3 regions of the Photobacterium sagamiensis genome follow, and region 1 is predicted to be linked to each of the others. Evidence: riboswitches for the same ligand, from Rfam matches in the RefSeq annotation. Region 1 holds a riboswitch; each other region holds the start of a gene.
What was found. Region 1 has a riboswitch for thiamine pyrophosphate ahead of thiC (phosphomethylpyrimidine synthase ThiC). Riboswitches for the same ligand answer to the same signal wherever they lie in the genome.
Positions count from the first base shown of each region.

Region 1 (5,307 bases):
AGCGAAAACCCTAAAATTTTTGTCCATATCCTCAGATGGACGCTACTTATTATCCCTGTCGCTGTCATTGTCGGTTCACTCAATGCCTTCTTTCTCTGGATATTGAGTGTGGCTACGACGACTCGAATCGACAATTCCTGGTTGATTTACTTATTACCCCTTGCAGGCATTGTGATTGTTTATTGTTACCGCAATCTGGGTAAAAACTCTGAAGGGGGCAATAACCTCATCATGGATGAGATCCATGAGCCAGGAGCTGGCATTCCTACCCGTATGGGACCTCTGGTATTGATTACGACGGTGATCACTCACTTATTTGGGGGATCTGCGGGCCGGGAAGGTACGGCCGTTCAAATTGGCGGAGCAACAACACACTGGCTTGCCCGGGTTTTTAAACTCAATGAAGCTGACACACGCTTGATCCTTATTGCCGGGGTGGCTGCAGGATTTGGTGCGGTATTCGGGACGCCATTAACCGGGGCAATTTTTGCACTGGAAGTACTGGCAATTGGTCGCTTGAAGTTTGATGCAATTATTCCAGCCCTTTTTGCCGCTATTCTTGCCGATCTGGTATGTAGTGCATGGGGAGCGCATCATACTCATTATCGCATTGACTTCTTAGAGACAATTACCTTATTTGAGCATGCGGTAAAAGTGGATATCTTCCTGATCGGGAAAATCATTTTAGCTTCGATCGCCTTTGGTTTGGCTGGATACTTGTTTGGTGAGTTGACCCATGCCTTTAAAGATATCTTTAAAGCGACCCTGAAAAATCCATACCTTATTGTGGTGGCCGGGGGGTTGATCGTTATCGCTTCTGTTCACTTGATTGGTAACTATGATTATATCGGTCTCGGGGTCTATTCTAGCCGAGATGGAGGTGTCAGTATTTTAAGTGCTTTCAGTCAAGGAGGCGCTGAATGGTATAGCTGGCTACTCAAATTATTGTTAACCGCTATTACCCTGGCTGCTGGCTATAAAGGTGGAGAGGTGACTCCATTATTCTTTGTTGGTGCTACACTAGGAAACACCATGGCCTGGGTTATGGGTGCGCCGGTTGACCTATTTGCGGCACTTGGCTTTTTGGCTGTCTTTGCTGCGGCCACCAATACCCCGCTTGCCTGTACCATTATGGGCGTCGAGTTGTTTGGTGCAGACTATATGTTGTACTTTGCGATAGCTTGTTTTACAGCTTACTATTTTAGTGGTCATACCGGTATTTATTCATCGCAGCGGGTTGCTGTACCTAAGTTATTTGACTTAAAAGGTGCACCGAAAATTACCCATAAGTTAGGTGAGCTGCGTGAAACCCATTCATCATTGCTGAAAGCAATAGTTAAAAAACATTCCAAATAATCGTAAGGCCGCACATTTGTGCGGCCATATTTGTTTTCACATTAGTTCATCATTTTCTTTGTTTTGCTCTTGCTGTGATTTATTCCCTTCCCTATACTCTTTTCGAAACTTGTCGGAGTGCCAAATGGCTGAGACCGTATTACGGGATCCGTTGAACCTGATCAGGCTAATACCTGCGAAAGGGAACAAGAGAATTCTTCTGCCTAGCTGTATTGATAGAAACACAACATTAATACACAACTAGCGCACCAGATGATGCTGCACATTCTACGTGTACGCCTCTTGTTTACGCGCCAATCCGCCAAGCAATTTCCCTCTATATGGATACTCAAGGAATTTGCTATGTCGAATCGCAAACAAGCGAGACTGGAAGCTAAACAATTTATAGATTCACTAACCGCCCAACCTTTTCCTAATTCCCGGAAAGTTTATGTGCAAGGTAGCCGAGATGATATTCAGGTACCCATGCGTGAGATCTCTCTGTCAGACAGCCTTGTTGGCGGAACTAAGACAGATCCTATTTTTGAACCCAATGAACCTATTCGTGTTTATGACACCTCAGGCTGTTATACCGATCCCGAGCAGCCTGTAAATATTTATGCTGGTTTAAATAAAATTCGTTCAGGCTGGATAGATGAGCGTGGTGATACTGAACTCTTAGGTGAGTTAAGCTCTGAATATACCAAGGAACGTTTATCTGACGATACCCTGGATGACCTTCGTTTTGCCGAGCGAATTCATGCTCGCCGTGCCCAGCAAGGGCAATGTGTTACCCAGCTGCACTATGCACGAAAAGGCATTGTGACACCTGAGATGGAATACATTGCCATTCGCGAAAACATGGGGCGTGTCCAGTATCGAGATGAAGTACTGAACCTACAGCATCCCGGCATCAGCTTTGGTGCTAACCTGCCTTCTGAAATTACTCCTGAGTTTGTGCGCCAGGAAGTGGCAGAAGGTCGTGCCATTATTCCTGCCAACATTAACCATCCAGAATCTGAACCGATGATCATTGGTCGTAATTTTCTGGTGAAAGTAAATGCCAATATCGGTAACTCTGCAGTCAGCTCTTCCATTGAAGAAGAAGTTGAAAAGTTGGTGTGGTCAACTCGCTGGGGCGGCGATACCGTGATGGATCTTTCAACCGGACGTAATATTCATGAAACTCGTGAGTGGATCATCCGTAACAGTCCCGTGCCAATTGGTACGGTACCTATGTATCAGGCGTTAGAAAAAGTGAATGGTATTGCCGAGAACCTGACCTGGGAAGTCTTCCGCGATACTTTGCTAGAGCAAGCCGAGCAAGGGGTTGATTACTTCACTATTCATGCTGGTGTGTTGCTTCGCTATGTGCCGATGACAGCAAAGCGATTGACCGGCATTGTGTCACGCGGTGGCTCGATCATGGCTAAGTGGTGTTTAGCGCATCATGAAGAAAGCTTCCTTTATGTTCATTTCCGTGAAATATGTGAAATATGTGCGCAATACGATATCTCCCTTTCTTTAGGAGACGGCCTGCGTCCGGGTTCTGTCGCAGATGCTAACGATGAAGCTCAGTTTAGTGAGCTACGTACACTGGGTGAACTGACGAAAATTGCCTGGGAATACGACGTCCAGGTGATGATTGAAGGCCCGGGTCATGTGCCAATGCACATGATCAAAGAAAATATGGAAGAGCAGCTGAAGCATTGCCATGAAGCCCCATTTTATACACTGGGCCCGCTAACGACAGATATCGCACCTGGTTATGATCATATTACCTCGGGAATTGGTGCAGCAGTCATTGGTTGGTATGGTTGCGCTATGCTGTGTTATGTCACTCCGAAAGAACACCTTGGTTTACCGAATAAAGACGACGTAAAAGTGGGTCTGATCACGTACAAGTTATGTGCTCATGCGGCAGACTTGGCAAAAGGCCACCCTGGCGCACAAGTCAGAGACAACGCTTTGTCAAAAGCGCGTTTTGAATTCCGCTGGGAAGACCAATTTAATCTGGGTTTAGATCCTGATACTGCTCGTGCATATCATGACGAAACCCTGCCTCAGGAATCTGGCAAAGTTGCGCATTTTTGTTCTATGTGCGGGCCTAAATTCTGTTCGATGAAGATTTCACAAGAAGTTCGTGATTATGCGAATAAGCTGGAACAGAGCGGAGAGTTGGCAATTAAGTTATTGGATGACCCATTGGAAGGCATGCAACAGAAAGCCGATGAGTTCCGTTCCCGAGGAAGTGAGTTATACCACCCTGCCCAAGAGGATAGTTAATGAGCTCTTTATGTTTACCCGATAGTTTAACGCCACTGCTAATGCATGTAGAACCTCTGCTGGCCACCGCTGATCAGTATCAGCTTGGTGAGTCAGTCAGTGTGAAGTTGAGTGATTCGGGTGCTGTAGAGATTCAAATTGAAGAGCGTCAGTTCAGCCTGGTATTTAACCAGGCTGAAGCTGGTATTGATGGCTTCAGAGTGCTGGATCAGTGGTTAGCACCCTATCCGACTTTGAGTGAGATGCAGCATAAGGTTGAGCAAAATCCGTCATTAGTGGTGTGTGATTTGCCAACGGATAAGGGCTGCGTTGATATCTGGCATCATAACGGTGAAGCACGTGCGGTTTATTGCCACCATGCCGGGGCCAGTGATCCTCAGCGTGCGATGTTACTAACTGCACTGGCGCTCGATTATCCGCTGGAAGATGCGGTGACCTTAGCGCGCGCCCATGCTCGTAGTTATCAGGAATCGAATGCGGATGGCCATGGTGAAATTAGCTGGCCAATGCGCCGTGAGTTGTTTCCTCGCCCATTAACGGCGAATCATCCGGAAGTCACCGAGTTAGGCTGGCACAGTAAAGAAGTGGCGGTTGATCCCTTTGCTGCGACGGATGCGACGCAGCTGACACTGTACCCGGTTGTCGATTCGGCAGAGTGGGTAGAACGCTTACTCAAGTTGGATGTGAAAACTACCCAGCTGCGAATTAAAGACTCGCAAGATCCTGAGCTTGAAGATCAAATTCAACGAATTATTGCCTTGGGCAATGCTTATCATGCTCAGGTTTTCGTTAATGACTACTGGCAGTTGGCGATTAAGCATCACGCTTATGGTGTTCACCTTGGTCAGGAAGATTTAGATACCGCTGATTTGACCGCAATTCAGCAGGCTGGTTTGCGCATTGGTTTATCGACACATGGCTATTTTGAGATCCTGCGAGCCGTGGAGTTTTCGCCGAGTTATATCGCACTGGGTCATATTTACCCAACCACCACCAAAGAGATGCCGTCCAAGCCGCAAGGTCTGAACCGTCTGGCTTTATATCAAAAACTGATTGGTGATGCGTTCCCGACAGTGGCGATTGGCGGCATTGATTTATCTCGTGCGGAAAAAGTATGGCGCACCGGGGTCAGTAGTGTGGCTGTGGTTCGCGCGGTGACTCAGGCCGATGATACAAAAGCGGCGATTGAGGCATTTAATCAATTGCTGGTTCGGCATGAAGTGGCTGAGGAACAGCTTGATGTTGAGTGATCAGGAATTTCTTCGCTACAACCGTCAGATCATGTTGCCGGAAATCGGTGAACAAGGTCAGCAGCTATTGACTCGCTCTCAGGTTCTATTAGTCGGTGCCGGTGGTTTAGGCTCGGCAGCCGCACTGTATCTGGCGGGAGCTGGCGTAGGAAATATCGTGATCGCTGATGACGACGAAGTCGACAGCTCGAACCTGCAGCGTCAGGTGATTTATCGTGATGCCCATCAGGGGCAACGCAAAGCCAAAATGGCGGCTGAGCAGCTCCAGGCGCTTAATCCGCATATTCGGGTCCGTGCGGTACAAGTCCGCTTAGCCAATCAGCGTCTGGCGATGGAGGTTGAACTGGCAGATGTCATTTTAGATTGCTCCGATAATCTGCCCACCCGACATGCGGTAAATCAGGCCTGTTTTTCTGCGGGTAAGCCACTGATCTCC
Region 1 is NZ_JAKJSP010000027.1:904-6,210, forward strand. Features, by position in the region: gene L4D76_RS13855 (voltage-gated chloride channel family protein) at 1-1,356, shown strand, start outside; TPP riboswitch at 1,460-1,558, shown strand; gene thiC (phosphomethylpyrimidine synthase ThiC) at 1,699-3,621, shown strand; gene L4D76_RS13865 (thiamine phosphate synthase) at 3,621-4,871, shown strand; gene L4D76_RS13870 (HesA/MoeB/ThiF family protein) at 4,861-5,307, shown strand, end outside.

Region 2 (5,307 bases), on a different contig from region 1:
TCGCCGACAGATGCAAACTTTGATGCTGCCGTCGAATACTGGAGCACTCTGAAAACAGATGATGATGCCCAGTTTGATGCGGTTGTGACCTTAGATGCGAAAGACATCAAACCTCAAGTCACCTGGGGAACCAACCCTGGTCAAGTTATTGCTATTGATGAATTAATACCTGGCCCTGACAACTTCACCGAGCAAGTAGATAGAACCTCAGCAGAAAAAGCACTGGCCTACATGGGGCTAGAAGCAGGCAAGAAATTATCTGATTTCAATATCGATAAAGTCTTTATCGGTTCTTGTACCAACTCTCGTATCGAAGACATGCGTGCAGCGGCGGCTATTGCCAAAGGGCGCAAAGTCGCAGCAAATGTTCAAGCATTGGTTGTCCCGGGATCTGAGCAAGTAAAAGCACAAGCTGAGAAAGAAGGGCTAGATAAGATCTTCATTGAAGCCGGCTTTGAATGGCGCCTACCGGGCTGTTCAATGTGTCTTGCGATGAACAATGACCGCTTAGGGCCAAAAGAGCGCTGCGCGTCAACGAGTAACCGTAACTTCGAAGGTCGCCAGGGTCGTGATGGTCGTACTCACCTAGTGAGTCCAGCAATGGCAGCAGCAGCAGCATGTGCCGGTCACTTTGTTGATATCCGCGACTTAGATACCGCAACGGCTTAATCAGGAAGGAACGAACAATGACAGGTTTTAAACAACACACAGGATTAGTGGTTCCACTTGATACCGCGAATATTGATACTGATGCCATCATTCCTAAGCAGTTTTTGCAAAAAGTGACTCGCACCGGTTTTGGTCAGCATCTTTTTAATGATTGGCGCTTTCTAGACGATGCGGGTCAGCAAGAAAACCCAGACTTCATCATGAATGCCCCCCGCTACCAAGGCGCAAGTATTTTGCTGGCACGTGAAAACTTCGGTTGTGGTTCATCCCGTGAACACGCCCCCTGGGCACTGGCTGATTACGGCATTCAAGTGATGATTGCACCCAGCTTTGCCGATATTTTCTATGGCAACTCAATCAACAACCAAATGGTGCCGGTTCGCCTGACCGATCAGGAAGTTGATGAGCTATTCCAATATGTTGAAGCTAACGAAGGTGCCGAGATCACCGTCGATCTGGAATCGATGTCAGTGACCGCTAACGGAAAATCGTATTCATTCGAAATTGATGAATTCCGTCGCCACTGCTTGCTAAACGGTCTGGATAACATTGGCCTGACCCTGCAGCACGAAGACGAAATTACAGAGTATGAAAGCAAGATCCCCGCTTTTCTTGTCTAACGTAAGCAAATACTAACTCACGCCCAGCCTCAATTGATGCTGGGCGTTTTTATTTACAGCATGGCTTCTTTTTACTTGAAAGAAAACCTATCAATACAAGGTCATATCATCTAGCCTCTTCCTTAAAAACCGCAAGGAGTTATGATGCGTATCATATTCGCGCTTTTATTACTGCTGGTTTCAAGCCCCGGCTGCACCGCCCCAAAAGCCGATCTGTGGCCCTATTGGCAACAAAGCAATGAAGCCAATACCGCGGCCATTGATCATACCCGCTGGCAACGCACTTTGGATAACTACCTGGTTCAACAACCACAACAGACCCTGTTTCGCTACCGCGCAGTTTCCGATAATGATAAGTGGGAGCTTGACCGCTATATCCGCTCCCTCACCGCCATCGATCCACGCCGCTACCGCCAAGATGAGCAGTTTGCCTACTGGGTCAATCTCTATAATGCCCTGACCGTACAGTTGATCCTGAACAACTACCCGCTGAAATCCATTACCAAGCTAGGTGGTTTCTTCACTTTCGGGCCTTGGGATGAAAAGCTGATCACCATCAATGGCAAACCATTGTCACTCAATGATATTGAACACCGAATTCTGCGCCCGATCTGGCAAGATGCTCGCATCCACTACGTGGTCAACTGTGCCAGCCTGGGGTGCCCGGATCTTCAACCACAGGCCTTTACTGCCAGCAATAGTGAAGACTTACTTGAACAAGCCGCCAACCGCTTTGTGAACAACACCAAGGGCGTCAAGCTGACAGGCAATAAAGTCCGCCTTTCCTCTATCTATGATTGGTATGGCGTGGATTTTGGCAATAAAACCGCACTGCAAAGCCACCTGAATCAATACTGGAAAGGCGCTCCAGTACAACTTAACCACATCAGCTATGATTACGACTGGACGCTGAATGAAACAAAATAAGGCTATGCACCGCCATGAAATCCGCAGAGTAGTATTACGCTGGCAACGGACTGCTTAGCGATTATTCCTATTTCAAAAGAGAACCACTCTTCTATCAATCGCTATCCTTGAACTTGACTCCCAGTGGTGTTCTGAATGGTTAGATAATTAATGAAATTGGTATTAGAATAGCTACTGTTCTCATTGGGGAGTCAATGTTGTTTAGGCAACAAAGGCTGAGATTGCTGACGCAGAACCCATTGAACCTGAACCAGGTCATACTGGCGTAGGAATTGAGAAAATAGCCGCTGCTCGTTTCACCAGAGCAAAAGCATAAGGCAACACCTTCTCAACCTTCGCTCACTTGAAATAATTGTCCCGCAGGATGTTGGGCATCAGGAGCGCATCGTGAAAAAACTACTACCAATTCTTTCTCTCTCTTTATTAGCCGCAGGCTCGGCATGGGCCAGTGACAATACCTTAACGGTCTATACCTACAGTTCATTTGCATCAGACTGGGGACCGGGCCCGGCCATCGAAAAAGCCTTTGAAGCCCAATGCGGTTGTAACCTTGAGTTCGTCGCGCTTGATGACGGGGTTTCGATTCTAAACCGTGTTCGCCTGGAAGGCAGCAGCACCAAAGCGGACATCTTGCTGGGATTAGATAACAACCTGATGGCAGAAGCCAAGCAAACAGGCTTACTGGCAACGCATAATGTTGATACCGACGCCGTTAACTTACCCAATGGCTGGAATGATACGACCTTTGTCCCTTACGACTACGGCTATTTTGCCTTTGTCTATGACTCGGAAAAACTGACTAATCCGCCCAAGAGCCTGGCAGAGCTGATCAAACGTGATGATATCAGCGTGATCTATCAGGATCCTCGCACTTCCACACCGGGGCAAGGCCTGATGCTGTGGATGAAGTCGGTCTATGGCGATAAAGCATCGGATGCCTGGCAGCAGCTGGCAAAGAAAACCGTCACGGTCACCAAGGGCTGGTCGGAAGCTTACAACATGTTCCTTAAAGGGGAATCTGACATGGTGCTCTCTTACACCACGTCTCCGGCTTACCACATCATTGCTGACAAAGAGAGCAAATACCAAGCTGCTGACTTCAGCGAAGGTCACTACATGCAGATTGAAGTGGCCGCTAAGCTGAAAAACAGTCCAAACGCCAAACTGGCCGATCAGTTTATGACGTTTATTTTGAGTGATGATTTCCAGTCAGCGATGCCAACAGGTAACTGGATGTATCCTGTCACCAAACAAACATTACCGGCAGGTTTTGAGCAATTAACCCTGCCAGCGAAAGCCTTGCAATTTAGTGCCAAGGAAGTGGCTTCACAACGTCGCGGCTGGATCCGTGAATGGCAAAATGCCCTTACGCAATAGCGCTTACGCAAGAACCCTTACTTAAGCGCTCTGACTAAAGAGCGCTTATAAAAAAAGAATATTCTGAATAATGGTCACTGACTTTTGAATACCCGTTTTCGTGCTTCCCTGCCGGGCGTGATCACCGCCGGGCTGATCGCTACCGTGGTGATCAGTGCCATCACCGCGTTGATCAGTCAGGCGACCGACTTCAACTCGCTGCTAATCTGGCAAGATCCCTACCTGCGCCATGTGGCGGGATTCAGCTTTTATCAGGCTTTGCTCTCGACCCTGCTCAGCGTAGTACCGGCAATTCCGGTTGCCTATGCGCTGTCGCGCCGGCAGTTTTTCGGCCGTAGCTTATTGCTGCGGTTATTTGCGATGACACTGGTGCTACCGGTACTGGTCGCTGTCTTTGGCCTGCTGGCGATTTACGGGAAAAGCGGCCTGCTGGCTGCAATACTAAAGCAGCCACTACCGTTTAATCTTTATGGATTAAACGGCATTTTGCTGGCCCATGTGTTCCTCAATTTACCGTTAGCTACCCGCCTGTTACTGCAAAGTCTGGAAGGGATCCCTTTTGAACAGCACAAACTGGCGGCACACCTGGGTATTACGGGCTGGAGTAAATTCCGCCTAATCGCCTGGCCACGCCTGAGGCAACAGCTGCCGCATGTGATTGGTCTGGTTTTCATGCTCTGCTTTACCAGTTTTGCGGTGATTATGTCACTGGGCGGCGGGCCAAAAGCCACCACCATCGAACTGGCGATTTATCAGGCATTGCGCTATGACTTCGATCTGGCAGCCGGGGCCGTTCTGGCACTGTGGCAAATGCTGATTTGCTGCAGCCTAGTGTTATTCACCCAGCGATTTGCGAAACCACTTTCAACCCTGACGGGTTCGGTGACAGAGCACCAACCCAATTATCTCGATAATCGCCGGGCAAAAATTTGGGACTGGAGCTGGATCAGCCTCGCCCTGTTGCTCGTTCTGCCGCCCTTACTGGCCGTTATCGGTGCCGGGTTCAACAGTAAACTCCCCCAGCAACTGGCCGAGCCCGCATTGTGGCAAGCCATCGCGAATTCACTCAAGATTGCGGGGTTTTCCTGCATGATCGCCGTATCAAGTGGTATCGCCATCTTACTGACCAGTCGTCACTGGCGTCTGCACAATAAAAGACTTCGCGCCGACGGGATAGAACTGCTCGGCACCATTATTCTGGTTACCCCCAGCTTAGTGCTCAGCACCGGGATCTTTTTGCTACTGCGCCAGTATACCGATGTCTTTGCTACCGCCCTCTGGGTGGTTATTTCCGTTAATGCGTTAATGGCACTGCCTTACGTGATTAAAACCCTGAGCCAGCCAATGCTGCATGTGGCTCAGCAATACAATCCATTGTGCCAGAGCCTGGGAATGAGCGGCTTGTCACGTCTGCGGCTGGTTGAATGGCGCGCCCTGCGCAAACCCATCGCCCAGGCACTGGCGATCGGCTTTGTGCTCTCGCTCGGTGATTTAGGGGCTATCGCCTTATTTGGCAGTCAGGATTTCCAGACGCTGCCACTGTATCTGTTTCAGCTGTTGGGAAGTTATCAGATGGATGCGGCTGCAGTTGCGGCTTTGTTGCTGTTATTACTCAGCCTCGGGTTATTCACCGTGGTCGAAAAAGTGCTCATTCCTGGCCATAAAAAGTAGAAGTCATAATGCTCAAACTGAACCAATTGTGTCACCACTATAT
Region 2 is NZ_JAKJSP010000018.1:112,192-117,498, forward strand. Features, by position in the region: gene leuC (3-isopropylmalate dehydratase large subunit) at 1-669, shown strand, start outside; gene leuD (3-isopropylmalate dehydratase small subunit) at 687-1,289, shown strand; gene L4D76_RS08485 (DUF547 domain-containing protein) at 1,434-2,216, shown strand; TPP riboswitch at 2,391-2,505, shown strand; gene thiB (thiamine ABC transporter substrate binding subunit) at 2,604-3,593, shown strand; gene thiP (thiamine/thiamine pyrophosphate ABC transporter permease ThiP) at 3,678-5,264, shown strand; gene thiQ (thiamine ABC transporter ATP-binding protein) at 5,273-5,307, shown strand, end outside.
Region 2: it holds a riboswitch for thiamine pyrophosphate, as region 1 does, so the genes downstream of both, thiB (thiamine ABC transporter substrate binding subunit) here and thiC (phosphomethylpyrimidine synthase ThiC) in region 1, are expected to answer to the same signal.

Region 3 (5,307 bases), on a different contig from region 1:
GGGGAAGAACGCCTTGGCTTTGTAGCCTTCCAGCTCAAGCTGATTAGTTTCAAAGTTACGCAGCCCGCCCCAGATAGCGTCGACTTTGCCTGAAGCCAGCGATGATGACAGCGCCCAGCCAACATTGATGATTTGAACATCTTTGTATTCGACGCCTTCGCTGTTTAGCATGGTACCGATCGTTGCTTCTTCGTTACCCGCAATGGCGATGCCTATTTTCTTTCCTTTTAAATCTGCCAGTGAGTTAATTTTGTTGTTATCCAGTACCATCAACGTATTCAGTGGCGCGGCGATTAATGTGGCAGAGCGGATCAAAGGCAGACCGGCTGCAACATCCATAGTGAGGCTGGCTTGGTAGGAAACGGCTAAATCAACTTTGCCAGCCGCCACTAATTTGGCCGGCATACTTGGATCCGCCGGTTCCTGGATGGTGATGTTTAGTCCTTGATCTTTGAAAAGACCTTTCTCTTTTGCTATTACAACCGGGCCATGATTAGGATTGACGAACCAGTCGAGCATTAACGTCATATTTTTTGTTGATGCGCTAAAAGCGGGTGCACTAAAGACAGTTGTGGAAAGCGCCAAAGAAATCAGGCTTTTAGCCAGCATTTTTTTCATAGTTAATGTCCTTTTTAATTTTATTAGTATTGAGGTTGTTGCTTATGTTGTTTCTAACTTGCTGTGTAGTTGAAATATTTCGTTAATTTCGCGGTTTAATTTATTGCTTGGATTGCCATGGTATAGCTCGTTTAAGCAGCCAATCGGCAGCAAAGTACAAGCCGATCGAAAAAGTGGCCAGGATCAATAAAGCGGCAAACATTTCATCGATCATCATGCGGGCATTGGCTTGCAACATCAGGTAACCCAAACCTTCACTGGAGCCCACCCATTCACCGACAACGGCACCAATTGGCGCAACAACAACCGCGACACGGATCCCCGATGCCAGAGCTGGTAAAGCCGCAGGTAAGCGCACATGCCATAGCAGTTGCCACTTTGAGGCGCCCATGGTTTTAGCCAGATCCAGATAGCCCGTAGGGGTGTGTCTTAATCCGTCGTAACAGCAGGTAGTCACGGGAAAAAAGATGATTAATGCCGCCATCACGATTTTGGAGGCAATGCCATAACCCAGCCACAGCATCAGAATAGGCGCGATGGCAAAGACAGGGATTGCCTGGCTGGCAATTAAAATAGGCAGCAACCAGCGACGCAGCGGATCAAAGAGCAGCATCTGGAGAGCAAAAAACAGGCCCATAGACAGGCCGAGCAATAATCCCAGCACCACTTCAGAGGCGGTTACCCAGGTATGATTGAGCAGAACGTCATAGCGTTGGATCAGCTTTTCGAGTACAGCCATCGGACCCGGTAAGATAAAACTCGGTAATTCAAATACCATCACTGCCAGTTGCCATAACCCGAGGATCACTGCGCTGCTGATAACCATGCGAGTGAGAGGATGGGAAGACGACTGCGACAGAGTTTGCTTTCGCAACACAGACTGGACATTCAGCTGTGGGTGTGAAGATTGCAAGTCAGCCATAATCTTGCTCCAGTTGCTCGATAATCTGTTGCTGGAATATCGCCAGTTCAGCATCAAATTGGCGTGGGGCAGCTGATGACGGTATCGGGAGTGAACTGACAGCAGCAGGAGAGCCTGTCATCAGCAATATTTGGTGACCCAAGCGCAGCGCTTCTTGAGGATCATGGGTGATCAGCAAAACGGTTTTATCAGCCAACAGCTCAGCCGCCAGGTTCTGCAGTTTATGGCGGGTAACAGCATCGAGGGCCGAGAAGGGTTCGTCCATTAACAGCAGCGGTTTATCCTGCATCAGGGTACGGGCCAAAGCGACACGCTGACGCATTCCGCCAGACAAGCTATCGGGATAAGCACCGGCATAATCGGCTAGGCCAACTTTGCGTAATAGATCGAGTGCGCGAACTTTATCATCAGCACTCGGCTTACCTTTCATTAAACGAACACTGAAACAGACGTTATCTAACACACTCAGCCAGGGCAGCAGTAAATCTTGTTGCGCCATATAGGCCACCTGGCTTGCTGGTGTTTTTCCATTACAGGTTGTGAGCTCTCCTTGCCACTGTGCTTTGTCGTCCAGCAAGCCGGCCAGTAAACGCAACAGAGACGTTTTTCCACAACCACTTTTGCCGAGAATACAGGTCCACTTACCCTTCGGTAAGGTTAAATTCAAATTCACAAACAACGGAGAGTGGCTGTTGTGATAATGGAGCTGTCCGTGAGTTAAGCTCACTTCAATCCCGGATATTGCCGATACTGCTACCGTCATGGTTTTACCGTCATGCTTCGTTATTTTTTAGTTAGGCGTCAGGGGTGAAATGACCGGCGAAGAAATGGTGCACAGGGCCATGACCGGAACCAATTTCCAGCTCATCAGCATGAAGGATCGCGTTTGAAATATAGTTTTTGCCATGGGCTACCGCGTCGAGTAGTGGGTAACCTTGTGCAAGATAAGAAGCGACTGCCGCAGACAAGGTACAACCAGTGCCATGGGTATTTCGGGTGGCAATGCGCTTAGTACTGAATCGGTGCACATCATTAGCCACAATCAGAAGATCGGTGCTATTTTCTTCTTGTTCCAGATGTCCGCCTTTTAGCAGTACAGATTTAGCACCCAGATGGCGCAGTGCCTCAATCATGGCCTCCATGTCACTTTCAGCTGTGGGACGCTCGCAGTTAAGCAGGGCGGCAGCTTCAGGCAGGTTAGGGGTGATCACATCGGCAAGGGGGATCAGTTCATCTTTTAGGGTTGAGATGGCATCTTGCTGTAAGAGTAAATCACCGCTGGTGGCCACCATAACAGGATCGACAACCAGATGTGCAGGCCGATACTGGCGCAGTTTTTTCGCAACAGCGCGAATGATCGTGGTATCACTCAGCATACCGATTTTCACGGCTTTAACGTCTAAATCGCTAAATACCGCATCAAGTTGTTGTTCAACAAATTCTGGGGAAACAGGGAAGATGCCAGATACACCTTGGGTGTTCTGGGCTGTTAGTGCGGTGATCACCGAGCAGGCATAACCGCCAGTAGCAGAAATGGCTTTAATATCGGCTTGGATCCCTGCACCGCCACCGCTGTCAGAACCTGCGATGGTAAGTGTAATTGGTGTTTTTGAAATTGCTGTCATGACTACCCCTAAAAATGCTGCGCAGGGGTAACAGGTGCCGTGGAGACTGTGCCAGGAAAACTTGGCCAGAAAGAGAGGACACTACTGTTAGTTCCCTACGCCAGTGTTAACTGGATCAGGTTCAACGGGTCCCACCGAAGTGGTCTCAGCCTTATGGCTCCCCGACTAACTACTTGTTCAATAAACGGTATAAATTATATTCAAAAGTGGAATGTAAACCGTTTAGGCATATATCCTAACACCTTTTTCTGGCTTGGGACCATTTTTATTATGATGCTCAATAGCTTCAGCATCATTCCTGATTCGTTTGAACTATTTTTAGATTCAGATGGCATCCATCGACCATTATTTATGATTCACTTACTCAAGCCCACTCGATTAAATGGGCAGTAGCAAATCAATGTCATGTCTTCGTTGAGCCTGTAATTAAATCTTGGTAAACCACCGCCTCTGGCGGTGTGCCTCGAAAAGACTCCGCCGTTCAGGCGTGCAGAAATGAGAAAATGGCAGAGCCGAGCTCTCATAACACATTATTGCAACTATCACGTCGTATTTGTGCCTAAATATCGAAAGAAAGCCATTTATGGCTCTATTCGTCGAGATATAGGCAAGATTTTGAGAGAGCGGTGTAGGCAACAAGGCGTGGAGATAGTGGAAGGAAATGCGATGAAAGATCATATTCATATGCTTTTGATGATTCCACCGAAATACAGCGTTGCAAACACAATTGGCTTTTATCATACCACCGGCTTTGCCGGTGGTTCATGATTAACAGAGTCTTTTATAATAAAAGCGCCACTCTGGAGTAAGTAGAATGGCGCTATGCAATGTATCTTTATGACTGATTATCTATGTACTTGTCGTTGGTCAATAACTCAACAACGATATTTACATTATCGCTCACTTGTTTTGTTACACGGCCAGGGAACGCTTCCTCTAGTTTGTCCAACTTGTCATATTCTGTATGCCAAATTTTACCCCACTTGGTTTCCGTTGCTCGGTCATGCATGACTATTCAACCCGAGGTAGACAAAAGGCCCGCCAATTAATGACGAGCCCGACAGTTTAAAGTTTGCCCTCAAGCTCTAATTGCAGGGCATTAAGAACGATAAATTCTTCCTCTGTACAACAACGAGCTATTGGAACCCATTGATCCCCCGTCTCGTCTGTTGCCCGAAACTCAGCTCGAAGCTCATACTTTCTATATGTTAAAAACACAAAAGGCAGGCAGATGAAAAAAATCACGAAGCCGGCCGGGGGGACAAAAGCCCAGGTAGCTGCTGAGAGCACCAAAGCCAACGATAAGCTCCTTAACAGATTGTCCTTGAGACTCAATTCTCTTAACTCAATCTTCTTGATTTTTCGTAAGCTATAGCTATCTTTCCTGACTTTCAGATCAAATGAAGTTACCTCAAAATCTTCAGCTACGTACGGCTTGCGAAACCGGATAACGTTCATCAATGTTCGCCTGTTCAGGTTGCTTCTTTTCACCTTCTTTCTCCATGTAGTAAATGTTTTGAAAAACTAATCTAATCATGGAGTTATGCAGCAAACACTAGAATATATAATACATGTGTATTTAAAAGTCTATTGGGATAGCTCACATTTATAGGAAAGTGGAGCTTATTTGACGTCCTTGCTGCTTGTTTTTTAGCCGCTTAGATTTTCTACCGCCACATAGTGCTACTAAATCGAAATGGAGGTGGGATCGGCATGACAGAATGACGTCATTAATTAACTGACGAGTGGTTATTGAAGGCGAATGGAAAAACAAGCAACTGAACTTGACGTTATTGTCGTACTGATTTCTAAAAATGACGGACTGCCTCATGTACCCTGCTTCAGAACTTAAACGTTCACAATAACCAACTGAAATTAAAAGGAAAAAAAATGTATTATTTTTGCAGCATAACCTGATTATTTCTGACTATTATTAATATGCTGGTCGTTTTATTCTTGTCATATAAACATCGACTTAGCATGCAGTTTGCAGTGAACAGGTCACAATTATCTTACTTGTTCATTCATTTTATGTGTGATGCCAGTTGGAGATAGATTATGAAATACAAAATTGTCTGCGATAAACATGAGTTTGAATTTGAGAATAAAATAAACCTTCTTCTTGGACAGGGTTGGAAACTC
Region 3 is NZ_JAKJSP010000055.1:15,935-21,241, forward strand. Features, by position in the region: gene L4D76_RS22730 (ABC transporter substrate-binding protein) at 1-618, opposite strand, end outside; gene L4D76_RS22735 (ABC transporter permease) at 719-1,540, opposite strand; gene L4D76_RS22740 (ABC transporter ATP-binding protein) at 1,533-2,303, opposite strand; gene thiD (bifunctional hydroxymethylpyrimidine kinase/phosphomethylpyrimidine kinase) at 2,335-3,165, opposite strand; TPP riboswitch at 3,241-3,339, opposite strand; partial or broken gene tnpA (IS200/IS605 family transposase) at 3,661-3,900, shown strand; gene L4D76_RS22755 (hypothetical protein) at 4,231-4,656, opposite strand; gene L4D76_RS22760 (DUF1737 domain-containing protein) at 5,224-5,307, shown strand, end outside.
Region 3: it holds a riboswitch for thiamine pyrophosphate, as region 1 does, so the genes downstream of both, thiD (bifunctional hydroxymethylpyrimidine kinase/phosphomethylpyrimidine kinase) here and thiC (phosphomethylpyrimidine synthase ThiC) in region 1, are expected to answer to the same signal.